One region of the Thermopolyspora sp. NPDC052614 genome, then DNA from elsewhere that is predicted to be linked to it. Evidence: riboswitches for the same ligand, from Rfam matches in the RefSeq annotation. Region 1 holds a riboswitch; each other region holds the start of a gene.

Region 1 (7,164 bases):
CGGCGATTCCCGTTACCGGGAACTGTTCTCCACTTATCGGAAGTCGTCAATGCTCTTCGCGGAAGCCCGCGAAACTCGGGAAAAATTGGGGAACGCAGAAGTCCCACCATTAACAGGAAGATCTTCAGAAGCAGGCGGCGGCGGGCCCGGCGCAGGTCTCCAGGATGGCCCAGACCGCCTTGCCGCTGGGGGTCAGCGGCGACCATCCCCAGCGCACGCTGAGCGAGTCGACGATGTGCAGGCCGAGTCCGCCGGGCTCCAGCGGGGCGGGGTGCCGCAGCACCGGCGGCGTCGTCCCCGGATCGGCGATGGCGCAGGCCACCAGGGACCCGCGGCGGATGAGCGAGAGCCGGATCGGCTCGGCCGCGCGGGGTGCGGCGAGCGCCAGGCCGTGCCGCAGGGCGTTGGTCGCGAGCTCGGAGACGACCAGCCCCATGCCTTCGGCGAGGTCCTCCATCGCCCAGCCGCACAGCGTGTTCATCGCGAAGGTGCGCGCGGTCCGCGCCACCTCCGGACGGGCGGGGAGGGCGAAGGTGGCGGTGGCGGCGGGGTCGTGGAAGCGCCCGCCCAGCAGATCGCGGGCGGGGTCGGGCCACCAGCCGAGCGGGGGCCACCAGTCGAAGGCCGGCTTGCTCTGTCCACGCGTCAGGTCCGTGGAATGCATGGGAACAAGGATGCTCCAACATCATGTGCAAGTGCAAGAGCGAATGCACGTGCAAGAGCCTCGTGCACGCGCTACCGTTGTCTCAAGGAACCCTGAATCTGAAAGGGGAGCCCACGCGCGATCTTTGACAGACTGTGTGATGCAGTCCACAACCGGAGGAAAGTGACGTGTCCATAGATCCGCCGGGTTCCGGCTCCACAGTTCGGCGCATCATGCTCGGTGCCAGCCTTCGGCGGCTGCGCGAGCAAAAAGGACTCACCCGCGAGGTGGCCGGATTCCATATCCGGGCCTCGGAGTCCAAGATCAGCCGAATGGAGCTCGGCCGGGTCGGTTTCAAGACACGTGACGTCGAAGACCTGCTCACGCTCTACGGCGTCAACGACGACGCCGAACGCCGTAGCCTGCTGGAGATGGTCCGTGAGGCGAACACGCCGGGCTGGTGGCACAAGTACGGCGACCTGCTGCCAAGCTGGTTCACCACCTACGTCGGCCTGGAGGAGGCCGCGGCCGTGATCCGCACCTACGAGGTGCAGTTCGTGCCCGGCCTGCTGCAGACCGCGGCGTACGCCCGCACGGTCATCCAGCTCGGATATCCGGATGGCTCGGAGGAGGAGCTCAAACGCCGCGTGCATATGCGCATGCAGCGGCAAGAGCGTCTCGGCCGCAAGGACGGGCCGAAGCTGTGGGCGGTGATCGACGAAGCGGCGCTCCGGCGGCCGATCGGCGGCCCCGACATCATGCGCGAGCAGATCCAGCACCTGCTGGACGTCTCGACTCTGCCGAACATCACCATCCAGGTGATGCCGTTCAAGTTCGGCATGCACGCCGCCGAAGGCGGGGCGTTCACAATCTTGCGTTTTCCAGAGTCCGACCTGTCGGACGTGGTCTACGTCGAGCAGCTCTGGGGTGCCTTATACCTGGACAAGCGTGAGGACATCGACCCGTACCTCACCGCGATGGAGCAGTTGTGCGTGGAGAGCACCACGCCAGGCGGCACCGCTGAGATACTCGGGGACATTCTCAGAGAGATGTAGATGCAGCAGACGTACAACGGGATGCCGGCCAGCGACCTCGACGGGGTCCGGTGGCGCAAGAGCATCCACAGCAACTCGACCGGTAACTGCGTGGAGCTCGCCGAGCTCCCCGACGGTGACATCGCCGTCAGGAACTCCCGCTTCCCCGAGGGCCCCGCCCTGATCTACACGCGAGATGAGATCCGGGCCCTCGTCATGGGGGTGAAGGACGGCGAGTTCGACAACCTGCTGGCGTAACCGCTTATTAACATTGACCGCATCCGATTAACGCGGGTGCGGTGGTGGTGTAACCCGGATCATCGTCGAGTCCGGCACATTGGGACCCGTCCATCGCGACGACGACACGCGTTCGGACATCTGTTTGGACGACATCGTGGGGGCCCTGATGCTGGACCGGATGACGCTGTACCCCGTGGCCGACGACGTGCTGTTCGCACCGGGCGGCCGTGTCGTGATCCGTACCTACGGCGTGGCCGCGCCGGCGGAGTCGGCCACGGGGGAGACGGGCGAGGAGCGGGCCGTCGCCTACCGCACCTGGGTCACCGGCGTGCGCGACCAGCCCCGCTACTGGCGCTGGGGGCACTTCGAGGACGCCCGCCGCGGGCACCGCAAGGTGCTGGAGTGGCTCACCGGGCGCGGTCCGCAGCCGCAGCAGGTCGCCACCGTCTGAGCGTTCCGGCGTGTGCCGCCTCACGGCGAGCGCACCGGGGCGTTCCAGCGGAGGATCACCGGCTCGCCGTGCTCGAAACCGAGGGCGCTGATCGTTCCGGTGTCGAGCCGGAACAGGCGGCCGTCCCGCGGCGGGAGGCCGAGCCAGCGCGCGGTCAGCGCCCGCAGCAGGTGACCGTGCGCGACCACGGCCACATCGCCGCCGTTCCCGCCGCCGCCGTCGTCGGTGTCGGGGTCGGCCTCGGCGTTGGCGTCGGCGAGGACGGGCCGGACCCGGGCGATGACGCGATCGACGCGTGCCCCCACCTGGTCGATCGTCTCGCCGGGATGCTCGGGGCCGCCCGGGATGACCCCGTCGCGCCACAGGTACCAGCCGGGCCGGTCCTCGCGGATCCGGGCCGTGGTGACGCCCTCGTAGCCGCCGTAGTCCCACTCCCACAGGTCGGGGTCGGGCTCCGGGGCCGCCGCGCCGTTCCCGGCGGTCAGGCCGGCCAACTCCGCCGTACGGCGAGCGCGTAGCGCCGGGCTGACGAGGACCAGCGCGAAGCGGTGGCCGGCGAACTCGGGGGCGAGCAGCCGTGCCTGCTGCTCGCCGCGCCCGGTCAGGGGGACGTCGGTGCGGCCGGTGTGCCGGTGGTCGCGGCTCCACTCGGTCTCGCCGTGCCGGAGCAGAATCAACTCAGCCATATTCGACCATCATGCCGGTCGCCGATTCCCCGCCGTACGGGGGGCTCGCCGGGGCCCGGTCGGTGCCGCCGCTCGGCCGCCGTCCGAAGCCCGACCCGCGGCTGGATGGGGCGATCAGGGGTTGATACCGTGCCAGGGACGCGCTGTGCTCAGCGAAATCCGGTGGGAGTCCGGTGCTGTCCCGCAACTGTCATGCCCGTGAGGGCGAGCCAGGTCGCCTGGGCACCGCGCCGACGACATCAACCCTCGTGGAAAAGGGTGATCCGTCCGCACGGGTCCCTCGATTCCCGGCAACCCCTGGAGGATCTCGTGAGGCCCGTACGGCTGGCCTTGGCGAGCGCGTTGCTGGGTGTCCTCGGGTTGGCCGCCTGCGGCCAGGCACAGGACTCCGCACCCGCCCCCTCGTCCGCACCCCCCGCCGCCACCGCGTCCGCGTCCGGCGCGTTCCCCGTCACCGTCCAGGCCGGCAACGGCGCGGTCACCATCGCCGCGCGGCCGGAGCGGATCGTCTCGCTCTCGGCGACCGCGACCGAGACGCTGTTCGCGATCGGCGCCGGGCCGCAGGTCGTCGCCGTGGACGAACGCTCCAACTTCCCGGCCGAGGCGCCGAAGACCTCGCTGTCGGGATTCAAGCCCAACGTCGAGGCGATCGTCGAGCAGCGGCCCGACCTGGTCGTGATCACCAATGATGTGGGCGGCATCGTGGCCGAGCTGGGCAAGGTCAAGGTGCCCGTGCTCGTCGAGCCGTCGGCGGCCGACTTCGACGACGCGTACGACCAGATCGCCGACCTCGGGGCCGCCACCGGCAACGCGGACAAGGCGCGCGAGGTCGCGGACGGCATGAAGCGGGAGCTGGACCGGCTCGCGGCCGAGGCCCCCAAGAACAAGAAGCTGAGCTTCTACCACGAGGTGGACACCACGCCGTACTCGGTGACGTCCAGCACGTTCATCGGCCGGGTCTACGGCCTGTTCGGGCTCGTGAACATCGCCGACGAGGCGCCGGACGCGAGCGGCGGCTACCCCAAGCTGTCGACGGAGTTCATCGCCAAGGCCGACCCGGATCTGATCTTCCTCGCCACCGCGAAGTGCTGCGGGCAGAACCGGGACACCCTCGCCAAGCGGCCGGGCTGGTCCGGCCTGTCGGCGATCAAGAACGACCGGGTGATCGGCCTTGACGACGACATCGCCTCCCGCTGGGGGCCGCGCGTCGTCGACTTCGCCAAGACCGTCGGCGGGGCCGTGCGCGAAGCGTCCGGCTGATCCATGGGCGTCCGTCGCGCGTCGTCCGAGCACTCCGCCGCCTCCGAACACACCGCTGTCGCCGAGCAGCCTGCGGCCTCCGCGCCTTCCGGGTTCCTCCGGCGTCCGGCCGTGGCCGTGCCGGGGCGGCGGGCGCGGGTGCTGCCGGTGCTTGTGGCGGTGATCCTGCTCCCGGCCACGATGACGGCCGGGCTGCTCGTGGGGGCCGCCGACATGCCGGTGAGGGGAGTCCTGCTGACGCTGCTCGACCGGCTGCCGCTGGTCACGGTGGACCCGGGGCTGTCGCCGGTCGAGCAGGCGCTGCTGCTGGAGCTGCGGCTGCCGCGCGTGCTGACCGCGGTGGTCGTCGGCGGGCTGCTCGCCATCGCCGGGGCCGGTTACCAGGGCGTGTTCCGCAACCCGCTCGCCGACCCCTACCTGCTCGGCGCCGCCGCCGGGGCCGGGCTCGCCGTCACCCTCGCCGTCGTGCTCCTGCCGGGTGAGGCGGGGAACGCGGCCGTGCCGGTGGCCGCGTTCGCCGGGTCCGTCGGCGGGGTCTTCCTGGCGTACGCGCTGGGCCGCACGGCGGTGCACGGCGGCGGCACGGCGACGCTCGTGCTCGCGGGCGTCGCGGTCATGTCGTTCCTCACCGCGATCCAGACGTTCGTGCAGCAGCTCGACGTCGAGGAGCTGCAGCGCGTGTACGCCTGGATCCTCGGCGACCTCGGCGGAAGCTGGGAGCAGCTCGCGGTGATCGCGCCCTACACGGTCGCGTCCACGGCCGTCATGCTGCTGCACGGGCGGCTGCTCGACGTGTTGTCGGTCGGCGACGAGGAGGCGGCCGGGCTGGGCGTCAACGTGGCCCGCGTCCGGCTCGTGGTCCTCGCCGCCGCGTCGCTCGCCACCGCCGCCGCGGTCGCGGTGAGCGGGCTGATCGGCTTCGTCGGCGTGGTGGTGCCGCACGTGGTGCGGCGGCTGGCGGGCGGCTCGTACCGGATCGTGCTGCCGCTCTCGCTCGTCGGCGGGGCCGCGTTCCTGGTCGTCGCCGACCTGGTGGCCCGTACCGTCGTGGCCCCGGCGGAGCTGCCCATCGGCGTGGTCACCGCCTTCGTCGGCGCCCCCTTCTTCGTCGCCGTCCTGCGCGCCACCCGGTCGGTGGAGACGTGAGCGCCCCCGCCCGCGAGGGACGGAACGAGGCGGCGCGGAAGACGGTCGGCGGGCTCGCGGTGCGAGGGCTGGGCGTGGATCTCGGCGGGAAGCCGGTGCTGTCCGGCGTCGAGCTGACCGTGCCGGGCGGGGCCTGGCTGGCCGTGATCGGGCCCAATGGGGCGGGCAAGTCCACGCTGCTCAAGGCGATCGCCGGGGTCGTGCCGTACGCGGGCGCGGTGCTCGTGGACGGCGAGCCCGCGCACGCCGGAAGCCTGCGCGAACGCGCCCGGCTCTTCGCCTACGCGCCGCAGACGCCGTCGCTGCCGCCCGACATGACCGTGTTCGACTACGCGCTGCTCGGGCGCACGCCGTACATCTCCTATCTGGGGCGGGAGGGCCGCACCGACCGGGAGATCACCGCCTCGGTGCTCGACCGGCTCGGGCTCGCGGCGCTGGCCCGGCGCCGCCTCGCCCACCTGTCGGGCGGCGAACGCCAGCGGGTCGTGCTCGCCCGCGCCCTCGCCCAGCGGGCGCCGATCCTGCTGCTTGACGAGCCGACGACCGCCCTCGACCTCGGCCACCAGCAGCAGGTGCTCGAACTGGTGGACCGCCTCCGGCTCGCCGACGGCCTCACGGTCGTCGCCGTCCTGCACGATCTGAGCCTCGCCGGGCAGTACGCCGACGCGGTGCTGCTACTGTCGCAGGGCCGCCCGGTCGCGGCCGGGCCGCCCGCCGAGGTGCTGACGGCGACGTCGCTGGCCGAGCACTTCGGCGCCCGCGTCCGGGTCGAGGCCGGGCCGGGCGACCGCCCCCTGATCCACCTGGTCCGCCCCGAGGGCGGGTAGCCGCCGAGGTAGTCCATGGCAGAACCGGTTCCGCATCCGATGACGCTCGCCTACCGGCAGGAGGACGGGGCACGGCTCGCCTCGCTGCTGTGGGAGTTCGGGCCGGGCTGGCGCATGATCTCCTCGGCGGTGCTCGGCGGCGGGATCGGGCCGCGGGAGTGGGTGCTCAACGCCCAGGTGGCGAGCGGGTACGCCCGCCTCGACCCCGCCGATCACCTGCGGGAGCTCGGGCCGGGCGGATCGGGCGTCGGCATGATGACGGTCGCGTACGCCGATCGTTACGTGCGCCGTCATGACGGCGGCGTGGAGGCGGTCGCGACCGTGGGCCTGCGCCGTCCCACCTGGGCCGCCGCGCCGCCGGACGCCGACGACCCGGAGCTTGAGCCGCGAGGCGAGGCGGGCTCGCACGGCGGGCCGAGCGCCGATGGTGCGCGGGACGCGGCGGCCACGGTGGACGCTGTGGCCACGGCGGACGCGGTGGACTCCGGTCGGCGGGCGCCGGCTCCCGGGACGATCAACATCGTGGTCGTGGTGCCGGTCGCGATGTCGGACGCCGCCCTGGTGAACGCGGTGATGACGGTGACCGAGGCCAAGACGCAGGCGCTGGTCGAGACCGGCTTTCCCGGCACGGGGACCGCCTCGGACGCGGTTTGCGTCGCCGTGCGCCAGGACGGTCCCGAGGAGATCTTCGGCGGGCCGCGCTCGGTGTGGGGCGCGCGCATCGCTCGCGCCGTGCACGCCGCCGTGCGCGACGGGGTCCACGAGTGGCATCGGGGGCCCCGTCCGCGCTGAGCCGCCGCCCCGCTGCCGGGCGGCGGCCGAGTGGAAGGCGACTACTGGAAGGCGACGCTGCCGACGACGCGGTCGATCATGGAGT
Region 2 (7,164 bases), on a different contig from region 1:
CGCGACATGTCCGAAACAGGTTCAGACGTCACACACGACAGATTACGTGTGCCCTTAGATCGTCCGTTGATACGACACTGCAGGACGGTCCAGAAGGACCACCTCAAAAAAGTAGATCTCGCCCCCATCGGCCAAATAGCCGGTCAACCGGACGGAATCGACCCGGCCTCGCCGCCGAGGCCGTATCTCAGGAGACCCGCACGTCCAGGGTCCACGCGCGCCCTGCGGCCGGCTCGTCGGAGAGCCGCACGTCATGGCCGAGCTCGCCAAGCATCTCAGCCAGCTCGTACGGCGTGCCCGGATCGGCCCCGGCCTCCAGCAGCGCCCGAGCGATCACCCCACGAGTCGCCTTCGCCATGTGACTGACCACCTTGCCACCGCGCAGCACCCGCACCCCAACCGACCGGCTCCCCGGCCGCCACGCCCCGGCGTACGCCGACGAACGCATGTCCACGACCAGCCCATCGACCGGCCCATCGACGCCGTCGAGTTCCTTCGACACCGCCGGCCGCCAAAACGCCGCAAGCCCCCCTAGCGGCGGCAGGCTGACGCCCATCGACAGCCGGTACGGCGGCACGCGGTCGGTGACGCGCAGCACACCCCACAGCCCGGAGAAGATGAGCACGCTCTCCTCAGCACGCTTGGCCGCCTCGTCCGACAGGGCCGCCAGCCCCAGGTTGTCGTACAGAACACCCGTGTAAAGAGCCCCAGCGGGCAAAGCGGGCGCGGTCCGCAACGCCAGATTCTTGTCCAGCTCTCCGGCCAGACCGGGCGTCAGCCCGAGCACGTCCAGCGCGTCACGCCGTCGTGAGGCCCTGATCAGGGCCTTGAGCACCCGCTCACGAGACCGGTCGAGACCGGGAAACGACAGCGCGCCGAACGGCGGGCCGCTTCCCTGCTCCGCCTTCCCCTCCGAGGCCGGCAGCAGAATCAGCACGATGCCCCACCCTACAAGCGCGGGAACCCGGCCGCCGCACACAGCATGCGCCGGCCGTCGTCGCCCGGCGGCGGCAGATGACCGACGACCTCATCTCCCGCCCCGCCTCCCGCCCCCCCGCCTACCGCCCGGGTCCCGCCAGCGTCCGGCTGCTCCGAAGGCGCCTCGGCGCGGCCCCGCCGGGCCTGCCACAGCGACTGCACCCCGACCACCACCAGCACGACCGCGCCGACGACACGCATCACGCCGTAGGCCACCTGCGACGCCAGGAGCCTCATCGACTGCGCTCATCGCGGCATGATGTCCGGCCGCCACCGGGCGCGTCATGGTGCCGCGACCGACGCGTCACCCCGAGCGGATCTTGTCGATGATCGTGCGCATCACCTCGGCCGAGTTCGCGTAGGTGCCCGCAGGAAGCGCGGCGAGAGCGTGCACGACGCTCTCGTCCGCGCCCTTCTCCTTGGCGAAACGCAGCAGTTCCCGTTGCGTGCCCGGATAGGGGAAGGCCGACAGCGCGTCGCTCACGTGCACGGGATCAGGATGCGACATGCCATTCCCCGCCTACTCGAGTTCCTCTTCGATCGGGGTCTTCTCCCTTGGACGCAGGTGCTCGGCGACGGCCTTCCGGCCGCGCGAACGCTGCTGGAACCGTTCGGACTCGGTCCGATCCGGCGCCGGATCCACCTCCACCGAACGCAACACCTCGGCCATGCCCGCATAGTCGCCGAGCGGCAGCGCCGACAGCGCCCTGTCGGTTGCCTCATCGGCCCCGTGCCGCCGCGCGTGCTCCACGATCCGCTGCTTGTCCGCGGGAAAGTCAAGATCGTTCAGCGCTTCCTTCACCGGACGCGTATCACGCAATTTCATGCTCGTCCCCTACCCGTCACGCCGTACTCAACCGCGTGACCAGGCCCTTCACACCGCCCGCCGCCACCGGACCGGCACCGCGAGGACAGCGCCGATCCCCGCTCCGGCCGGTTGCGTCACCGGCGATCCGGCACCGCGGGGCAGCGCACGGTCACCTGAAGGGGCGGCCGGTGCCCTCGCCCGGCAGGTACCCGCCGTCATCGGCGTCCGTGCGGCCCGACCCGGCGTCCGGATCGTCCGCATCCGAGTTCGCCCACTCCATATCGCCGGTCACGTGGCCGCCACCCTGCGGCTCCCGGGCGCCCGGCCCGATGTCGTCGTACTCCGGACTGTCGTCGATCAGCCCCTCCAGCCGCTCGTCAACCGGACCCCGTACCCGGAACCCGGGCCGTCCGCCGCGGCCGCGCCCCTCCTCCGCCACCTCCGGCGTCGGATGCGGGCTCGGCCCCCACGTCTCGGAGTGCGGTTCGACCTCGTCGGTCCGCGCCCCCACGGACTTCTCGTCCGACCCCGCCGTGACGGTGTACTCGTCGTCGCGTCCGGCCATGTGCCCCATCGGCTCGGAGTAGCCGCTCTTGGGCTCGGCCTCGTCGCGGGCGTCGCCGGGGCCGAGGTTGGAGCCGCGAATCGACGCAGGACCCACATCGCCGCCCCTGTTGTGCAGATCGGGGTCGAAGGTGGTGCCTTTGTTCTGCTCGCGCAGCCTGCGTCGCTCGTCCTGTCTGTCGCCCTCGCCGGCCATCGAAACCCCCTCCTTCGCCCTCCACCCGGCCACCTGCCCAGGCCATCGCCCCCATAACGATGTAAGGCCGACGCCCCGATCAGAGCCCGGCGGCGCGGGCCCGGCAGCGGAGGACGAGGAGGCCGCCCACGGCGGGAAGCCACGCCATGAGCTTCGTCACCCCATCGGCATCCTGGTCGTTGACCCGGCGGACAGAGCCGACGGAGCTTGCTAAGCGGCGTCGTCGCCGGTGGTTTCGCTGCGGTGTGGCTCGATGCGGTCGATCAGCCGACCACTCCAGGCGCGGATTTCCGCGGCCTGCTGAGGGGTGAGCAAGTCGAGGAAGTAGCGGCGGATGTTGCCGGCGTGGACGCCGATGGCGTCCTGCGTGGCGCGGCGGCCCTCGGCGGTCAATCCGATCCCCGCGCGGCGGCCGTCTGCCCCGTACTGGGTCCGCTGCACGAGGCCGCGGTTCTCCATACGCGTCAGTTGGTGTGAGACGCGGCTCTTGTCCCAGTCGAGCGAGGCGGAGAGTTCGCCGACGCGCATCTGGCGGCCGGGTGCCTGCCACAGCGTCATCAGCACGCTGAACTCGGCCTTCGAGATGCCGCAGTCACGCTGCAGGCCACGGTCGAGTTCCCGGACGAGCAGGCGCTGGGCGCGCGTCCAGAGGTCCCAGAGCTCCCACTCCTCGGGCTTCAGCGTACGAGTCTCCGCCATGGCGCAAATGATACCGGACAGGCGAGTTGTCACATCAACTCCACTAGTCCTAGAGTTGACGTGACAACTCCCATGGAAGGAGCATCATGGCACTCCGCATTGGCATCATCCTGGGCAGCACCCGACCCGGACGTCGGGGCGAGCAGATCGCCGCCTGGACGATGGAGACGGCACGCGCACACGGCGGCGCCGACTACGAACTGATCGATCTCGCCCGCCACGGTCTCGGCAACCTCGACGAGGCCGGAAATCCGACCCACCAGCAGTACGAGCACGACCACACCCGCAACTGGTCGGCACTGATCGACGGCTTCGACGGCTTCGTGTTCCTCACCCCGGAGTACAACCACTCCTTCCCCGGCGCGCTCAAGAACGCGCTCGACTACATCTACCGGGAGTGGAACGACAAGGCCGCCGGCATCATCAGCTACGGCGGGTGGGCCGCAGGCGTCCGAGCCGCCGAGGCACTGCGACTCGTGCTCTCCGAACTCCAGGTGGCGACGGTCCGCACCCAGCCCGCCATCCCGCTGCTCCCCTCGTTCTCCACCGGCGCTTTCGTCCCGCCGGAGGGCCTCGACGTCGCGGTCCACGGCATGCTCGACCAGCTCATCGCCTGGTCCGGCGCGCTACGCGAGGTACGCGAGGCCAAGTCGAAGGCAGCCGCGATCGTCGGCTGAACCAGCGCCAACACGTCGGCCGACCCCGCCCTCGTCATCATCTCGATCACACGGCCAAGGCATGCACGGTGCTGGGGCTCGGCCTGCACCGCTGATCGGAGAAGTCGGCGCTATCCGACAGGCCCACCCAGGGGAGGGATAACCCTCCCCAGGATCGCCTTCGCATGCGTCAGCGCGCCTACCGTCTTGCCTTGATCGTCGGTAGTGATGTAGACATCGGCCAACTGGTCGAGAATCCACAGGCCGTAACCGCCGTCCTCGCCCGATGCACGGCGCGTGGGTGTGTCACGTGAGCCGATCGGGGTGCCGAGTCCATGGATCCCTCCTCCACGTTCGGGGTCGCGTGTGGTGGCCGGGTGGACGGCCGTGCGGGACGGTTCGTTGACGCGGACCGTACAAAAAGGTACGTTGCGGATGATTTCACGAGAGTCCAAGGGAAATCCGGTGAGAGGCCGGTGCGGACGCGCCACTGTATCCGGGATGCGGATCCCGGGAGCCAGGTCGCTTGGGCTGTTGTGACCTCACTGTTCGGGACGCGTCTATCCCTGGGGAGGCACTCTGATGAGTGGCATGTCCGCTCCTACGTCCATTCCGTTGCCGCGGCTGCGTCCATGGCTGCTGGCCGTACCTGTGTTGTTGCTGATCGCCTATCTCGTATTGATGGACAACGGGGCCGTGTCACAGGCAGGAGCGCTTCTGCATGAGCTCATGCACGACGGGCGGCACCTGCTCGGCGTGCCCTGCCACTAGGGGCGGGCGTGGTTCGAACCCTGCTGGTCAGGGGCCTGTTGGTGGGCCTGCTGGCCGGATTCGTCGCGGGCGCGTTCGCCTTCTTCGTGGGTGAGCCGCGGGTGGACGCCGCGATCGCGCTGGAGGAGGCCGGTGCCGCTTCGGCCGGGGAGGCCGGTCACGGGCATGCCGAGGAGGGCGGTCACTCGCACGGGGACGAGGTTGTGGTGAGCAGGCCGGTGCAGAAGGCCGGGCTGTTCCTCGCCACCGGGCTCTACGGGCTCGCCGTCGGCGGGATCTTCGCGCTGGTGTACGCCGGGGTGCGTGGCCGGGTCGGGCCGCGGGACGACGGGCTGCTGGCGGTGGTTTCCGCTGGGGTGGCGTTTCTCGCCGTCATTCTCGTGCCGTTCCTGAAATATCCGGCTAATCCGCCTGCTGTGGGGAATCCGGAGACGATCAACGGTCGTACGGCGCTCTACGTGGTGATGGTCCTGGTCGGCCTGGCCGCCACGGTCATCGCGGTGGGGACGGCGCGCAGGGTCGACTCGGGTCCGTGGCAGCGCTGGGCGGCGGCGGTGGCGGCCTTCCTGGTGCCGGTGATCGCCGCGTGGCTGCTGCTTCCGGCGATCAACGAGGTCCCCGACGGCTTCCCGGCGACGCTGCTGTGGGAGTTCAGGATGGCGTCGCTGGGCACGCAACTGGTGTTCTGGGCGGCGTTCGGCGTGCTGTTCGGGTGGGTCACCGACCGGGCGGCCCGGCGACCGGCGACCGCCGCGGCCGGGTAGGCGGCGTGTTGTTCATCCGGCATGCCACCACGCGGGGCATGCGGGGTGCCTGCTTTCCGGGCGACGACGAGGCCGACCCGGCGAGTCTCGCCAAGGCGGACGGCAGGGTCTTCGGCGGGGAGCCCGGGCGGAAGGTCTGGGTCTCCCCCGCCAGGGCCGCGTCGCAGACCGCGTACGCGCTGGGGATGGTGCCGCAGGTGGCCGTCGATCTCGCGGAGGCGGACGCGGGGCGTTGGCGCGGCCGGCCGTACGCGCGAATCGCCGAGGAGGAGCCGGAGGCGCTGGCCGCCTGGCTCGCCGATCCGGACGCGGCGCCGCACGGGGGTGAGAGCCTTCGATCGATGTCGGTGCGGGTCGCGGCCTGGATGGACGCCATGCGCGTCACGCCCGACGTCGTCGTGGTGTGCGATGTCGGCGTCATCCGGGCGGCGCTCGGCCACGCGCTCGGCGTCGGGATCGTGCCCGCCGCGCGCTTCGACATCGCGCCGCTGTCCGCCACCGAGATCGCCCTCGCCGGCGAGGGCTGGCGGGTCGCCTACGTCAACCACTACGTCAACCACACAGCCGCGACGTGACCGTCACCGCCGCCGGTCGGCGGCGTACACGTCAAGGTGCACGTCAAGGCGTACGCATCAAGGGGAAGGCCGCTTCGTGACCGTCACCTATCCGTTCAGCGCCGTCGTCGGGCTCGATGATCTGAAGCTGGCGCTGGTGCTCAACGCGGTCTCGCCGAGGGTGGGCGGGGTGCTCGTGCGCGGGGAGAAGGGGACCGCCAAATCGACCATCGTGCGGGCGCTTGCCGCGCAGTTGCCGCAGGTGGAGGTGGTGTCCGGGTGCCGGTTCGCCTGTGATCCCGGCGCGCCGGATCCGGCGTGTCCGGACGGGCCGCACGAGCCCGGCGAGCATCGCCTGCGGCGGGCCGCGGCGCTGGTGGAGCTGCCGGTCGGGGCGTCGGAGGATCGCCTGGTCGGGTCGCTCGACGTGGAGCGGGCGCTGACCGAGGGGGTGAAGGCGTTCGAGCCGGGATTGCTCGCCGCCGCCCATCGGGGGGTGCTGTATGTGGACGAGGTCAATCTGCTCCACGATCACCTGGTGGATCTGCTGCTCGACGCGGCGGCGCTCGGCACCTGCTATGTGGAGCGGGAGTCGGTCTCGGTACGGCACGCTGCCCGTTTTCTGCTGGTCGGCACGATGAATCCGGAAGAAGGCGAGCTGCGGCCGCAGTTGCTGGATCGGTTCGGGCTGACGGTGGAGGTGCGGGCGTCGCGGGATCCCGGCGAGCGGGCCGAGGTGGTACGCCGGAGGCTGGCGTTCGACGCGGATCCGGAGGGGTTCGCGGCGGAGTGGGCCGAAGAGGAGGCGCGGCTCGCGCGGCGGATCGCCGAGGCGCGGGCGCGGGTGGGCGCGGTGCGACTGCCGGACGCGCGGCTGCGGCAGATCGCGACGGTGTGCGCGGCGTTCGAGGTGGACGGGTTGCGGGCCGATCTGGTGACCGCGAACGCGGCGATCGCGCACGCGGCCTGGCACGGCCGGGACGCGGTGACGACCGAGGATGTGCGGGCGGCGGCCCGCCTGTCGCTGCCGCACCGGCGGCGGCGTGACCCGTTCGACGCGCCGGGGCTGGACGAGGAGTTGCTGGATGAGCTGCTGAGGCAGACCTCCGGTCCCGACGATGACGTGCCGCCCGACGGCGGTGGCGGGGAGTCGCCGCCCGATGGGACGAATCCG
Region 3 (7,164 bases), on a different contig from region 1:
TCCGGCTCCTCCTGGCGTACGACGTCGACCACGTCGAAGGCGAAGGCCATGTGCATGGACTCGTCGCGGAAGACCCAGTTGGTGCCCGAGGCCAGCCCGTTCAGCAGGCCGCGGGAGCGCAGGAAGTAGACGTAGGCGAAGGCGCCGTAGAAGAACAGGCCCTCGATGCAGGCGGCGAAGCAGATGAGGTTGAGCAGGAAGGCGCGGCGGTCGTCGCGGGTCTCCAGCCGCCGCAGGTCGCCGATGGAGTCGATCCAGCGGAAGCAGAACTCGGCCTTGCGCCGGATGGAGGGGATGTTCTCCACGGCCGCGAACGCCTCGAAGCGCTCCCGCTCGTCGGGGACGTAGGTGTCGAGCAGGTTCAGGTAGAACTGGACGTGCACGGCCTCCTCGAAGAGCTGCCGCGACAGGTACAGGCGTGCCTCGGGGGCGTTGATGTGCTGGTAGAGGTTGAGCACCAGGTTGTTGGCGACGATCGTGTCGCCGGTGGCGAAGAAGGCGACCAGGCGGCTGACCAGGTGGCGTTCGGCCGGTGACAGTTTCGGCAGGTCCTTGAGGTCGGAGTACAGGTCCACCTCCTCCACGGTCCAGGTGTTCTTGATCGCGTCGCGGTAGCGGTCGAAGAACAGCGGGTAGCGCATGGGGCGCAGGGTCAGGCTCATGCCAGGATCGAGCAGCATCAGGGTCTCCGAACGGTCGCGGCGGGTTACTGGCAGGCTTCGCAGGACTCGGGGTTCTCCAGCGAGCAGGCGAGGGCGTCCTCGGACTTGTTCGCGACGGGGACGGTGGCCTGCTGAATGCGGGTGGCCGGGCGCGAGCGCAGGTAGTAGGTGGTCTTCAGCCCGGACTTCCAGGCGTACAGGTACATCGAGGAGAGCTTGTCGATCGTCGGGGCGCTCATGAAGAGGTTGAGCGACTGGCTCTGGTCGATGTACGGCGCACGCGCGGCGGCCATGTCGATCAGCGCGCGCTGCGGCAGCTCCCACGCGGTGCGGAACAACCGGCGCACGTCCTCCGGGAGCTCGGCGATGCCCTGCACCGAGCCCTCGGCCTGCTTGATGGCCGCTCGGACGCGCTCGTTCCACAGGCCGCGCGTCTTGAGCTCGGCCACCAGCGCGTTGTTGATCTGCAGGAACTCGCCGCTGAGGGTCTCACGTTTGAAGAGGTTGGACACCTGCGGCTCGATGCACTCGTAGGCGCCGACGATCGAGGCGATGGTGGCGGTGGGAGCGATCGCGATCAGCAGCGAGTTGCGCAGGCCGTGGGCGGCGATCCGCTCGCGCACCGCGTTCCAGCGCTCGGTCTGGGTGCCGCTCTCACCCCAAAGGTCGTGGTGGAGCCGGCCGCGCGCCGCCCACGTCTGGTCGTAGGCGGGGTGGGCGCCGAAACGCTCGGCCAGGGCGGCGGAGGTCTCCAGCGCCGACAGGTAGATCTCCTCGGAGACGCGGGTGGACAATTCCTTGGCCTCGGGCGAGTCGAAGGGCAGGCGCAGCGCGAAGAAGACGTCCTGCAGGCCCATCACGCCAAGCCCGACCGGCCGCCAGCGCGGGTTGGACGCCGCCGCCTGCTCGCTGGGGTAGTAGTTGATGTCGATCACGCGGTCCAGGAAGGTGACCGCGGTGCGGACGGTGGCGCGCAGCCGCTCCCAGTCGACGCCCGCCGTCCCGGAGCCGACGGTCAGGTGCGCGGCGAGGTTGACCGAGCCGAGGTTGCAGACCGCGGTCTCGGCGTCGCTGGACACTTCGATGATCTCGGTGCACAGGTTGGACAGGTGCACCACGTTGCCGGGCTCGGCCGCCTGGTTGCACAGGCGGTTGGCGGCGTCCTTGAAGGTCATCCAGCCGTTGCCGGTCTGGGCGAGGGTGCGCATCATCCTGGCGTACAGGTCGCGGGCCCTGACCTGCCGGACGTACCGTCCCGCCTGCTCGGCGGCGCGGTAGGCCTCGTCGAACGCCTCACCCCAGAGGTCGGGCAGTTCGGGGAGCTCGTCGGGGTCGAACAGCGACCACACGCCGTCGGCCTCGACGCGGCGCATGAACTCGTCGGGGATCCAGTTGGCCAGGTTGAGGTTGTGGGTACGGCGGGCGTCCTCGCCGGTGTTGTCGCGAAGCTCCAGGAACTCCTCCACGTCCGGGTGCCAGGGCTCCAGGTAGACGCAGGCCGCGCCCTTGCGGCGCCCGCCCTGGTTGACGGCGGCCACGGAGGCGTCGAGGGTGCGCAGCCACGGGACGATGCCGTTGGAGTGGCCGTTGGTGCCGCGGATCAGCGCGCCCCGGGAACGGACCCGGGACCAGGCGATGCCGATCCCGCCGGCGAACTTCGACAGTTGCGCCACCTGCGCGTAGCGCTCGTAGATGGAGCCGATCTCGTCACGGGGCGAGTCGACCAGGTAGCAGGACGACATCTGGGTGTGTCGCGTGCCGGAGTTGAACAACGTCGGGGAGCTCGGCAGGTAGGCCAGCGACGACATCAGCCGGTAGAAGCCGATGGCCTCGGCGGGCGTCTCGGCCAGCCCGCACGCCACGCGCAGCAGCCAGTACTGCGGCGTCTCCACCACCAGCCGGGTGGACGGATGCCGCAGCAGGTAGCGGTCGTAGACCGTGCGCAGCCCGAAGTACTCGAACCGCAGGTCGGCGGAGAGGTCGATGGCGTCGTCGAGCTTACGCGCGTTGGCGGCGACGAACGTCGCGGTCTCGTCGCCGATGAGCCCCTCGGCGTGGCCCAGCCGGATCGACTGGCTGAAGGAGGCCACCCCCTGGCCGCGGACCTCCTTGTCGATGTAGCCGGACAGCAGCCGCGCGGCCAGGCGCGAGTACTGCGGTTCCTCGCCGATCAACTCGGCGGCCGTCTGGATCGACAGCCGGTCCAGCTCGGCGGTGGTGGCCCCGTCGTACAGGCCGCTGATCGTCTTGGTGGCCACCCGCATCGGGTCGATGTCGGTCAGATCGTCGGCCCAGCGTCCCACCGCACGTACGATCTTGTTGACGTCGACCGGCTCGGTCGTGCCGTTGCGCTTGCGCACGTGCATCTGGACCCGCCGCGGCGCGGGCGCGGCGGGATTCTCCGGCGTCGCCTCGGCCGGGTCGGTGGTCGGATCCCCGGTGACCGTCACTGCGCTCTCCCCTCGTGAACTCGGTCATGACCGAGAACACGCGCAGGAGGCTCCGGCAAGGGACCGCACAGCCCTCGCGCCCGGTGCCGTCGGCCGTCCCGCGCGGCCTCGGAGCCACCGCACACGGTGGATCGTGTACGGCCGCGGCCGGCAGGTCTTCGGACTCGTGGGCGTGCTGCTCGCTGCCTACTGGCCGTCGCTTCCCAGGCCCTTGGCCCAGTGCGTTTGACGGCGGTCGTTCCCACTCACCGCTGCGGGGCAGTCCCGGATTTCCACCGGGTTCCCTCTTGCCTCGGCCACCCTGGCTGGGTAACCGAACCGGCTGCAGGGAACACCATATATAGAGCTGATCTGAAAAGTCACACCCAACATCTCGTGGTGCGAAGCGTGTCACACACGGTGTCGTCCGGCGGAGCCGACAGCGGAGCCGAGCGGGGAGCTCAGGGAAGGAATCGGTACCCCATTCCCGGCTCGGTGATGAGATGACGGGGACGGGCCGGATCCCGCTCCAGCTTGCGCCGGAGCTGGGCCATGTACTGCCGCAGGTAGTGCGACTGGCGGACGTACTGCGCTCCCCATACCTCGGTCAGCATCTGCCGCTGGCTGATCAGCTTGCCCGGGTTGCGGATCAGCAGTTCGAGCATGTGCCACTCGGTGGGCGTCAGCCGTACGCCGCCGGAGACCGACTTGGCCACCAGGTCCACCAGGTGGTCGCCGATCTGGACCCGCGCCGTCTCGGCCTCGGTCATGGCGGCGCGGCGGGACACCGCGCGCACGCGGGCCAGGAGTTCGTCGATGCCGAACGGCTTGGTGACGTAGTCGTCGGCGCCGGCGTCCAGGGCGTCCACCTTGTCCTGGCTGCCCGCGCGGCCGGAGAGCACGACGATGGGGACGGTGCTCCAGCCGCGCAGCCCGTGGATGACGTCCACGCCGTCCATGTCGGGAAGGCCGAGGTCGAGCAGCACGAGGTCGGGGTGGGTGTCGGCGGCCTTGCGCAGCGCCGCGGCGCCGTCGGCGGCCACCTCCACCTCGTAGTGCCGGGCGGCGAGGTTGATCCGCAGCGCCCGCAGGATCTGCGGCTCGTCGTCCACGATCAGGATGCGGGTCACGCGGACGTCCGCCCCCGCTCCGCCTCTTCGGCGACCGCCTCGTCGGCGATCGGCAAGGTGAGGATCATCGTCAGCCCTCCGCCAGGGGTCTCCTCCGGCACCAGTGTGCCGCCCATCGCCTCGGTCAGCCCGCGGGAGAGCGCCAGGCCCAGGCCCACGCCCACATGGGTGTCCCGGTCGCCGAGCCGCTGGAACGGCAGGAAGATCCGCTCGTGCGCCTCCGGTGGGACGCCCGGTCCGCGATCGATGATCCGGATCTCCAGGTGGGCGCCGTGCCGGCTCGCGGTGACCAGGATGCGGGTGTCCTGCGGCGAGTAACGCACGGCGTTGGACATCAGGTTGACCAGCACTCGCTCCAGCAGCACCGGGTCGGCCAGCACCTCGGGCAGGTCCATCGAGACCTCGGTCAGAATCCTCCCCCGCGCCGTGCCCAGATCGTCCGCCGCGCGCGGCACGACCTCCTCAAGCGCCACCGGCTGCCGGGCCGCTCCGAGCACGCCGGCCTGCAACCGGCTCATGTCCAGCAGGTTCGCGACCAGCCGGTCCAGCCGGCCCAGCGACTCGTCGGCCGTCGCGAGCAGTTCCTCCCGGTCGTCGGGCGACCAGTCGACATCGCGGGCGCGCAGGCTCTCCACGGCGGCTTTGGCCGAGGCCAGCGGCGTACGCAGGTCGTGGCTGACCGCGGCAAGCAGCGCCGTGCGCATCTTGTCCGCCTCGGCCAGCGGCCGGGCCTGCTCGGCCTCCCGGGCGAGGCGTTCCTGGCGCAGGGCCACGGCCGCCTCGGCGGCGAACGCCTCCAGCACCCGCCGGTCCGACGCCGCCAGCAGCCGCCCCCGCGCGGCCAGCATCAGATTGTCGTCGATGACCACGTCGGTGTCGCCCGCTCCGGGGGACGTGCACGGGGGGCCGCCGGACGTGGCCACGATCCGCCACGCGTCGGGGTCGGACTGGTCGTCCGGCCCCTGCACCGTGCCGGGCCTGCGCTCCAGCAGCGTCACCGAGGCCAGGTTGAACGTCTCGCGCATCCGGTCCAGCAGCGAGGACAGGGCCGCCTCGCCGCGCAGCACGTGCCCGGCCAGGGTGGACAGCAGTTCGGCGTCGGCGGTGGCGTGCGCCGCCTCCCGGGTACGCCGGGCGGCCAGATCCACGATCGCGCTCACCGCCGCGGCCACCACCACGAACACGATCAGCGCGAAGAGGTTGTCCGGGGCGGCGATGGTGAACTCGTGCAACGGCATGGTGAAGAAGTAGTTCAGCAGCAGTGAGCCTCCGATCGCGGCGGTCAGCGCCGGCCACAGCCCGCCGGCCAGTGCGACGCCGACCACGAGCAGCAGGAACATCAGGATCTCGCTCGGCAGCGCGAGCACGTCCCGGAACGGCAGGAGCGTGGCCGTCAGCGCCGGGGCGCCCGCCAACGCCACCGCCCAGCCGACGGCGCGCCGCTTGCGCGTCAGCGCGGCGCGCGAGCGGGACCGCCTGCGCCGTCCCTGCCGCGCCTCGGGATGCGTGACCATGTGCACGTCGATGGGCCCGGATCTGGCCGTCGTCTCCACACCCACGCCCGGGGCGAGCACCTGGGCGAACCGGCCGCGCCGGGAGGCGCCCAGCACGAGCTGGGTGGCGTTGACTCCGCGGGCGAAGTCCAGCAGGGCGTCCGGGACGTCGTCGCCGACGACCTGGTGGTAGGTGCCGCCCAGGCTCTCCACCAGGGTGCGCTGGCGGGCCAGGTCGGCGCCGTCCCCTCCGCCGGACAGGCCGTCGGATCGGGTGACGTGTACGGCCAGCAGGTCGGCCCCCTTGGTGCGCGCGGCGATCCGCGCCGCGCGACGGATCAGGATGTCGCTTTCCGGCCCGCCGGTCAGCGCCACCACCACCCGCTCGCGGGCCTCCCAGGTGCCGCCGATGCCGTGCTCGGCCCGGTAGCGTTCGAGCTGCTCGTCGACTCTTCCCGCGACCCACAGCAGGGCCAGCTCGCGCAACGCGGTCAGGTTTCCCACCCGGAAGTAGTTCGACAGGGCGGCGTCCACCTTCTCCGGCGTGTACACGTTGCCGTGCGCCAGCCGCCTGCGCAGCGCCTCGGGCGACATGTCCACCAGCTCGATCTGATCGGCGCGGCGCACCACCTCGTCCGGCACCGTCTCGCGCTGCGGCACCCCGGTGATCCGTTCCACGACGTCGTTGACCGACTCCAGGTGCTGGACGTTGACGGTGGAGATGACGTCGATGCCGGCGTCCAGGATCTCCTCCACGTCCTGCCATCGCTTGGCGTTGCGCGCGCCGGGCACGTTGGTGTGCGCCAGCTCGTCGATCAGCGCGATCCTGGGCCGGCGGGCGATCACCGCGTCGAGGTCGAGTTCGGTGAAGGTGGCGCCCCGGTGGACCATGCGTCTGCGTGGGATGGTCTCGATGCCCTCCAGCAGGGCGGCGGTGTTCGCCCGTCCGTGCGTCTCCACGAACCCGGCCACGACGTCCCGGCCCCGGCGCAGGGCCCTGCGGCCCTCGCTCAGCATCGCGTAGGTCTTGCCCACTCCGGGCGCGGCCCCCAGATATATCCGCAACCGCCCGCGCGCCAACGCGATCACCAGCTTCCAGCCCGGCACCTCGCCATCCACTGACCGTTGGAACAGTGGTATATGACCAGGAAATCCGGGAGCCGACCGTTCAGGACATTCTTGACGCGTTCTCTACGCCTATCACCCTGATTTTTACGTCTTCCATACGCCCTCCGCTGGACCGACGGCGTGCGTCGGCCGTGTATGGGCGGCGTCAAAATTCGCTCCATCACCGTAGAGAACCCGTCAAGATCCCCCACATCACCACTCAGGCCGTATTTCATCTTTTCGACGGCCGGCGAATCCGCCGGTGACGGCAGAACGTGAGGAGTGGGGATGGCCGACGTCATCTTCGTCGCCCTGACAATCGCGATCTTCGTGATCCTGAGCC
Region 4 (7,164 bases), on a different contig from region 1:
GTCCAGTACGGCGTCCTGCAGGCGTTCGTCGAGATACACCTGGACGTGCATGCGCACGTCGTTCAGGTCGCGCCAGCCGTGCCGCAGATCGTCCAGGTAGGCCCGGTCCTCGCGGTACGGCAGGTAGGGCCGCCGGGTGATCGCGCCGCACCGGACCCCGCGCCAGAAGGGGCCGTCGCCGTCGAGCAGTTCGAGCCCGGTCTCGTAGGTGCCGATCGCCTCGGTGAACGCCTTGGCGGCGGCCTCCTCGGCGGTGGCCCGGCAGGCGCTGCCGAACCCCACGACCCGGCGCCGCCGGTCCTCCACGAAGACCGCGGCCACCATCGCGTCGAACGTCGAGGGCACCCGCAGCAGCGACACCGCGAGCCCGGCCTCGGCGGCCTCCCGCAACCCCGTCGCCAAGGGGCCCTCGGCCGGCGCCGGAAGCGGGGAGGCCGGGGCGCCGCTGTGCCACCACAAGGTCACCGCGTCGCGTTCCAGCACCTCCCGCAGCGCGGCCTCGCGCGCCCGCTCCGGCGAGTCGGCGGCCGCCGTCCCGGCCAGCACGGGGTAGTTCGTCGGCGGCTCCTCCCGGCGCGGGCCGCGGAAGTAGTTGACGTACGTCAGCGAGGCGGGCACCAGGACGCGTCCGCCGTCCAGGTCCTCGGCGGCGGTCCAGGCGATCTCCAGATCCGCCGTCATCGGCGTGAACGGGAAGCCCCGCGCCTCGTACTGGCCCTTGGAGTAGAGGGCGAACGTCCGGGGATCGACGGCGGGCTCGGCCAGCGTGCGGAACCCGGCACGGATCAGCCCATCGGGGACGTGGTCGGCGCAGTGGCGTTCGACCGCCTCGCCGATCGCGGCCTTGCGCGCCGCGTCGTCGTCGCCCAGGCTCGCACCGCCGGTCACCTGGTGGACGGACGCCGTATCCGGGTGGCTCGCCGGGTAGGCGGAGTAGGAGATCATGCTCGGGACGACCGGGGCGCGCGGCCGATCCCGCCGGATCCTGCTGATCAGCCCGAGTTCCTCGTCTACCAGTGGGCGGGGTCGTCGCACGCGGCTCCTCTCACCTGTGGCCATCGTGGACGGCCGTCATGGCCGGCCGTCGTTCCCCCGGGGGCCGGGACCGGCGAGGGCCCCGGCCGTACCGCCGACGGCGGCTACTCGTCGTCCTCTTCCTCACGCCACTCGAACGGCGCGTCCACCGCGGGGGTGTGGGACTTCACGCAGGACTGCAGGTCCTCGGGCTCGGCGAAACCGGCGTGCCTCATGTGTGTCCTCCTTCGGCCGTGCATATCACGCACTACTGCAAGTGATATGCAGTTGCTAGTCTATGGCAACTACTGAAGCACGGAAGCGTCGCGACTTCAAGGAATTGATTTTGGAAGCGCTGCGCAGTAGTCGCATTTGATCCCGTCAGGCACCCGGCGATGAAGGCAGCATGTGGTGCGCCGAAATGCCAGTTTCGGCTCGGCGAGCGTACCCTTTTCGGCCGGCCCGCTGCGGCCGAGCAGCCCGCTCGTCCGTACCCGGAGTTCACGTTGCGCCGGCCGCTCGCGCCGCCGCCATGAACAGTAATGAATGACCCGAATGCGGCCAAATCGCCAAAGGATGCGGCGATCGTTTCCGGAGGCGCCGGTCGAAACCATTACCTGGTCGCGGGACTCCAATTCCTTTGAAGCGCGTGACGACAACACCGGGACGGCGTCCGGCCAATCGCGCGGGGTCTTCAGTTCGCGGCGTCACCCCCTCCGGTTTTCACAATCACATGGGGGATGCCGGTCTCCGGATGCGGGGTGACCTCGGCCTCGACCCGGTAGACGTCCGCGAGCAGGGCGGGCGTCAGCACCTGGCGCGGGGTGCCAAGCGCCACCACCTCGCCGCCGTGCATCACGCAGATCCGGTCGCAGAACGCGGCGGCGAGGTTGAGATCGTGCAACGCGACCACCGTGGTGACCCCGAGCCCGCGCACCAGACGCAGCGCGTCGAACTGGTGGCGCAGGTCCAGATGGTTGGTCGGCTCGTCCAGCACCATCGTGCCCGGCCGCTGCGCCAGCGCCCGCGCGATCAGCACCCGCTGCTTCTCGCCGCCCGACAACCGGTCGAAGGGCGCATAGGCCAGCCCGGCCACGTCGAGCCGTTCCAGGGCCTCGGCGATGATCGTCCGGTCGTCGGCGTCGTCGCCGGCGAACGCCCGCTTGTGCGGGGTGCGACCCATGGCCACCACGTCGTAGACGGTCAGGTCGAAGTCGCCGCCGGTCTCCTGCAGGACCGCGGCCAGCCGCCGGGCCAGCCACCTGCCCGGCATCCGCCACACGTCCTGCCCGTCGAGCAGCACCCGGCCGGAGGTGGGCCGCCGGGCCCGGTAGAGCGTGCGCAACAGAGTCGACTTGCCCGCGCCATTGGGACCAACCAGCCCGAGCACCTCACCAGGCGCCACGTCCAGGCTCACCCCGCGCACGAGATCCTTGCCGCCGACGCGCACCGACACCTCTCGTACGGCCAGCTCGGCCGCCCGCGCCGTCACCGCGCCCGCCTCCTCATCAGCCATAGGAAGAACGGCCCGCCGACCAGGGCCGTGACGATCCCCACCGGGATCTCCTCGGGCGTGATCAGAGTCCGCGCGAACAGATCCGCCAGGATGAGGAACGCCGCCCCGAGCAGCGCGGTGGCCGGCAGCGCCCGCCGATGGTCGGCGCCGACGAGCAACCGCACCACATGGGGCATGATCAGCCCGACGAACCCGATGGTCCCGCTAACCGCGACGACGGTCCCGATCACCATGGCGACCAGCACGAACAACGCCGCCCGGAAGCGGTGCACGTCCAGTCCCAGCGAGGCGGCCGCCTCCTCCCCGGCCAGCAGCAGGTTCAGCGGACGGCTGACGCCGAGGAGCACGGCGGTGCCCAGCAGGACGGCCGCAGCGGGCACGCCCACCATCGCCCAGGTGGTGCCCGCCAGGCCCCCGAGCATCCAGCGCACCGCCGACTGCGCCTTGTGCGGATCGCCGGAGGTCACCACCAGGAAGCTGGCGACGGCCGACAGCACCTCGGCGGTCGCCACCCCGGCGAGCACCAGCCGCACCGTCGTCATCCGCCCGCCCGACCTGGCCAGGAAGTAGACGGCGACCAGCGCGGCCAGCGCCCCGGCGAACGCGGCGAACGGCAGCGAGAACGCCCCGAACAGCGTCAGGTTGAACACCACCACGCCCACCGCACCGACGCTGGCGCCCGAGGAGACGCCCAGCAACATCGGATCGGCCAGCGGGTTGCGCACCAGGGCCTGCAGCGCCATCCCGCAGACCGACAGGCCCGCCCCGATGACCCCGCACAGCAGCACGCGCGGCAGCCGCACGTCCATGACGATGGTCTCCCGCACCGGGGTCCAGACCTGGTCGGCCAGCGCCGGATGGATACGGTGCAGCAAAATCCCCCACACCTGCCCGGCCGGCAGGCTGATCGACCCGGCCGCGATGCCCGCCGTGCCCGCCGCGGCCAGCAGCAGCACGAGCAGCCCGATCACGAGCGGATACGGCGGCCCCGGCCGCCGCGGCGGCAGCGCGACGGCGGCCGGCGCGTCGACGCCCCGCGCCGCCTCGGTAAGCTCACTCACTTGAACTTGTCCGCGTGGATCTGGCGGGCCAGCGAGTCCACCGCCGACGGCACCCGCACGCCGAGCACCGCCGACGACAGCGGCAGCACCGCGAACCGCTCCTCCTTGATCGCCGGTACGTCCGCGAGCGCCGGATTCGACAAGAGGAACTTCTTCTTGTCGGCCACCGGCTGGTCGCCGTAGTCGTAGATGACGATCCACTCGGGCGCCCGCTCGGCCACCTGCTCGAACGACACGTCGCCCCACGCCTTATCCACGTCGGCGAACACGTTCTCGGCGCCCGCCGCCTTGATGATCTCGTTGCCGATGCCCTTGCCGCCGGCGGTGAACGCGGTCTTATCACCGCTGTCGTAAACGAACAGCTTGACCGGCGTCACTCCGGCGAGCTTCTCCTGGACCTCGCTCAAGGGGGCGCGCAGTCGTGCGATGAGCTTCTCGGCCCGATCCGGCACGCCGAAGATCTTGGCGACGTTGCGGATCTCCTGGTCCATCATGGGCATGGTCACCGGGCCGCTCGGGCACTCCTCGATGTTCAGGTAGGTCTTGATGCCGGCCTTGCCCAGCGCGTCACGAGCGCGGCCCTCCTTCGCGTCGAAGGCGCTGGCGAAGCCGCCGTACACGAAGTCGGGCTCCTCGGCCAGCAGCGCCTCGTAGGAGGGGTTCTCCTTGGCCAGCACCTTCACGCCGTCGTACGCCGCCTGGTACTCGGGCAGAATTTTGTCGTCGAGGTAGGCGGTGCCGATCATCGACTGCTCCAGGCCGAGCGCGAGCATCACCTCGGTGGCGTGCTGGTTGATCGACACCGCCCGCCGCGGCGGACTCTCGTACGTTGTGGTGACACCGCAGTTGTCGATGGTGACCGGGAATCCCGCGGCAGGCGCGGAGTCCGTGGCCGGGGCGGTCGCCCGGCCGGTGGTCGCGTCATCAGTGGGAGCGGCTCCGCAGGCGGCGACCAGCGCGGCGGAGATGAGAGCGGACAGCAGGGCGAGCAGCAGGGACAGGGGACGTCTGCCCGTCATGGACGGTTCCTCTCACGGGATGTGCACAACGGGGCGGCACTACCGGCATGCGGGGGGAGTCGCACGACGAAGGCCACCGGGCGCCCGCCCATGCGGCAACCGCGCGCCACGGGCACATGGCACGTTCCCTCGGCTCGTCGGGCACGCCGATCCGCTCCTCTCCGGGGAGATCCGCCCCAGTTCATTGAGGAGGCGACCGCGTGAGTCTCCTGGCTCTCGGGTCGATGCTCGTCCCCGCCTTCCCACCCCCAGGGGCAGTGGCTCAGTGGGGATCCGCTCGCCGATCACAGTGGCGGGACCGCGCCGGTCTCACACCGGCTTCCTCGTCCGCGCTCGCCTTTGCGCCATCATGACACGAGGGCCCTTCCGCCACCAGCGGCGGATCGGCCGTCCGGTCCGGGGCCGGCGGCCCTGTCGCGCGGCGGCGATCAGGCGGCGCTTCGGGCCAGGCCGATGTCGCCGGGCCGAATCGGGGGGTTATGCTGGCGGCGCGGTTGGTTCGCCCGGCGCCGTGCGGCGGCGGGCGTCGTAAGAGGGAACCCGGTGGAATTCCGGGACTGCCCCGCAGCGGTGAGTGGGAACGACCGCCGTCATGAGCACTGGACGGGATGTCCGTCTGGGAAGCGACGGCCAGTAGGAACGAGCACGACGCCCACGAGTCCGAAGACCTGCCCGCCGCCCGTGCGTCCCGTGTGGCGCGCGGTGGTCCATGGTCTCGCGGGAGGACCGGTGGCGGCCTTTCCCGATGCCTGTGGACCGGCATGGCACAGTCGAGGGAAGGACGCCATGAGTCAGGTCACCACGACCGTTTTGGGGTATCCCCGCATCGGCACCGGCCGGGAGCTGAAGCGGGCGATCGAGGATCACTGGGCCGGTCGCGCCGACGCCGGTCGGCTGGAGGAGGTCGCCGCCGAGGTGCGGCGGCAGATGTGGCGACAGATGGCCGAAGCCGGGCTGGACGCCGTCCCGTCCAACGTCTTCTCGCTGTACGACCACGTGCTGGACACCACCGTCATGCTGGGCGCGACACCTGAGCGGTTCGCCGGCCTGGACGACCCGTACTTCGCGATGGCGCGAGGGACAGACGGGGTGCCGCCGCTGGAGATGACCAAATGGTTCGACACCAACTACCACTATCTGGTCCCTGAGCTGGGGCCTGCCACCCGGTTCCGGCCGGACTGGCGCAAACCGCTGAGCGAGTACGCCGAGGCCGCCGCGCTGGGGATCCGGACCCGCCCGGTGCTGGTCGGCCCGCTGACCTACCTGCTGCTGGCCAAGCCGGCCGTGCCGGGATTCGCCCCGCTGGAACTGGTGGACGAGCTGACGGAGGTGTACGCCGAGCTGCTGGAGCGGATGTCCGGCGCCGGCGTGGCCGAGGTGCAACTGGACGAGCCGGTGCTGGCCGCCGACCGTACCGCCGGGGAACTGGCCGCGCTGCGGCGCGTCTACCGGCGCCTGGGGGCGCTGCCCAGCCGGCCACGGCTGCTGGTGGCGACATACTTCGGCGAGATCGGCGACGCGCTGGAGGTGCTGGCGAGAACCCGGGTGGAGTCGATCGGCCTGGACTTCGTGGCGGGGCCGGGCAACCTTGAGACGCTGGCCGCGGCGGGCGGCCTGCCGGGCAAGACGCTGGTCGCCGGGGTCGTGGACGGCCGCAACGTGTGGCGGGCCGACGTCGACAGGGCGGTGTCGTTGTGCGCGACCCTGCTCGGGCTCACCGACCGGCTGGTGGTGAGCACCTCCTGCTCGCTGATGCACGTCCCGCTGGACCTGGACGCCGAGACGGGCCTGGACCCGCGTCTACGGGAGAGGCTGGCCTTCGCCCGGCAGAAGACCGCCGAGGTGACGGCGATCGGCCGGGCGCTGCGCGAAGGGCACAGAACGAGACCCGCGACGCGGGTGAAGCGCGTCGTGGACGCGCGGGTGCGGGCTCGGCTGGAGGCGCTGGGACAGGGCACGTCGCGCTCCCCGTTCGAACGTCGCCGTGCCGCGCAGCGGGCCGGTCTGGGCCTGCCCGTCCTGGCCACCACGACCATCGGGTCGTTCCCGCAGACCGGCGACGTCCGGCGGGCCCGCGCCGAGCTGCGGGCCGGAACGATCGACCAGGCCGAGTACGAGCGGCGGATGCGCGCCGAGATCGACCGGGTGATCGCCCTTCAGGAGGACGTGGGTCTGGACGTGCTGGTGCACGGCGAGCCGGAACGCAACGACATGGTGCAGTACTTCGCCGAGTTGCTCGACGGCTACGCGACCACCGAGCACGGCTGGGTGCAGTCCTACGGCACCCGGTACGTGCGCCCGCCGATCCTGCACGGCGACGTCTCCCGGCCCGCGCCCATGACGGTGAAGTGGGTCACCTATGCGCAGTCCCGTACGAAACGACCGGTCAAGGGCATCCTGACCGGCCCGGTGACCATGCTGGCGTGGTCGTTCGTCCGCGACGACCAGCCACGGGCCGACACCGCGCGGCAGGTCGCGCTGGCGCTACGCGACGAGATCCGCGACCTGGAGGCCGCCGGGATCCGCATCATCCAGGTCGACGAGCCCGCGCTGC

The links. A riboswitch is a leader RNA that binds a small molecule or an ion and turns the genes downstream of it on or off. The one in region 1 is predicted to bind cobalamin.
Region 2: it holds a riboswitch for cobalamin, as region 1 does, so the genes downstream of both, AB0K60_RS28650 (CbtB-domain containing protein) here and AB0K60_RS10865 (ABC transporter substrate-binding protein) in region 1, are expected to answer to the same signal.
Region 3: it holds a riboswitch for cobalamin, as region 1 does, so the genes downstream of both, AB0K60_RS20915 (ribonucleoside-diphosphate reductase subunit alpha) here and AB0K60_RS10865 (ABC transporter substrate-binding protein) in region 1, are expected to answer to the same signal.
Region 4: it holds a riboswitch for cobalamin, as region 1 does, so the genes downstream of both, metE (5-methyltetrahydropteroyltriglutamate--homocysteine S-methyltransferase) here and AB0K60_RS10865 (ABC transporter substrate-binding protein) in region 1, are expected to answer to the same signal.

Annotation. Positions count from the first base shown of each region.
Region 1 is NZ_JBFATZ010000004.1:279,342-286,505, reverse strand. It holds gene AB0K60_RS10890 (ATP-binding protein) at 125-664, opposite strand; gene AB0K60_RS10885 (helix-turn-helix transcriptional regulator) at 877-1,698, shown strand; gene AB0K60_RS10880 (DUF397 domain-containing protein) at 1,699-1,935, shown strand; gene AB0K60_RS10875 (hypothetical protein) at 2,096-2,368, shown strand; gene AB0K60_RS10870 (histidine phosphatase family protein) at 2,389-3,054, opposite strand; cobalamin riboswitch at 3,172-3,292, shown strand; gene AB0K60_RS10865 (ABC transporter substrate-binding protein) at 3,364-4,314, shown strand; gene AB0K60_RS10860 (iron ABC transporter permease) at 4,495-5,460, shown strand; gene AB0K60_RS10855 (ABC transporter ATP-binding protein) at 5,457-6,287, shown strand; gene AB0K60_RS10850 (adenosylcobinamide amidohydrolase) at 6,303-7,079, shown strand; gene AB0K60_RS10845 (serine/threonine-protein kinase) at 7,121-7,164, opposite strand, start outside.
Region 2 is NZ_JBFATZ010000016.1:145,896-153,059, forward strand. It holds gene AB0K60_RS28615 (peroxide stress protein YaaA) at 188-937, opposite strand; gene AB0K60_RS28620 (hypothetical protein) at 949-1,215, opposite strand; gene AB0K60_RS28625 (DUF2795 domain-containing protein) at 1,283-1,468, opposite strand; gene AB0K60_RS28630 (DUF2795 domain-containing protein) at 1,499-1,804, opposite strand; gene AB0K60_RS28635 (hypothetical protein) at 1,956-2,546, opposite strand; gene AB0K60_RS28640 (MarR family winged helix-turn-helix transcriptional regulator) at 2,757-3,245, opposite strand; gene AB0K60_RS28645 (NADPH-dependent FMN reductase) at 3,332-3,922, shown strand; cobalamin riboswitch at 4,321-4,443, shown strand; gene AB0K60_RS28650 (CbtB-domain containing protein) at 4,493-4,672, shown strand; gene AB0K60_RS28655 (CbtA family protein) at 4,681-5,436, shown strand; gene AB0K60_RS28660 (histidine phosphatase family protein) at 5,475-6,011, shown strand; gene AB0K60_RS28665 (VWA domain-containing protein) at 6,088-7,164, shown strand, end outside.
Region 3 is NZ_JBFATZ010000009.1:187,469-194,632, reverse strand. It holds gene AB0K60_RS20920 (ribonucleotide-diphosphate reductase subunit beta) at 1-680, opposite strand, end outside; gene AB0K60_RS20915 (ribonucleoside-diphosphate reductase subunit alpha) at 707-3,112, opposite strand; cobalamin riboswitch at 3,244-3,450, opposite strand; gene AB0K60_RS20910 (response regulator) at 3,553-4,221, opposite strand; gene AB0K60_RS20905 (ATP-binding protein) at 4,218-6,794, opposite strand.
Region 4 is NZ_JBFATZ010000009.1:195,614-202,777, reverse strand. It holds gene AB0K60_RS20945 (YcaO-like family protein) at 1-1,035, opposite strand, end outside; gene AB0K60_RS20940 (ABC transporter ATP-binding protein) at 1,709-2,530, opposite strand; gene AB0K60_RS20935 (iron ABC transporter permease) at 2,503-3,591, opposite strand; gene AB0K60_RS20930 (ABC transporter substrate-binding protein) at 3,588-4,610, opposite strand; cobalamin riboswitch at 4,813-4,937, opposite strand; cobalamin riboswitch at 5,140-5,280, shown strand; gene metE (5-methyltetrahydropteroyltriglutamate--homocysteine S-methyltransferase) at 5,397-7,164, shown strand, end outside.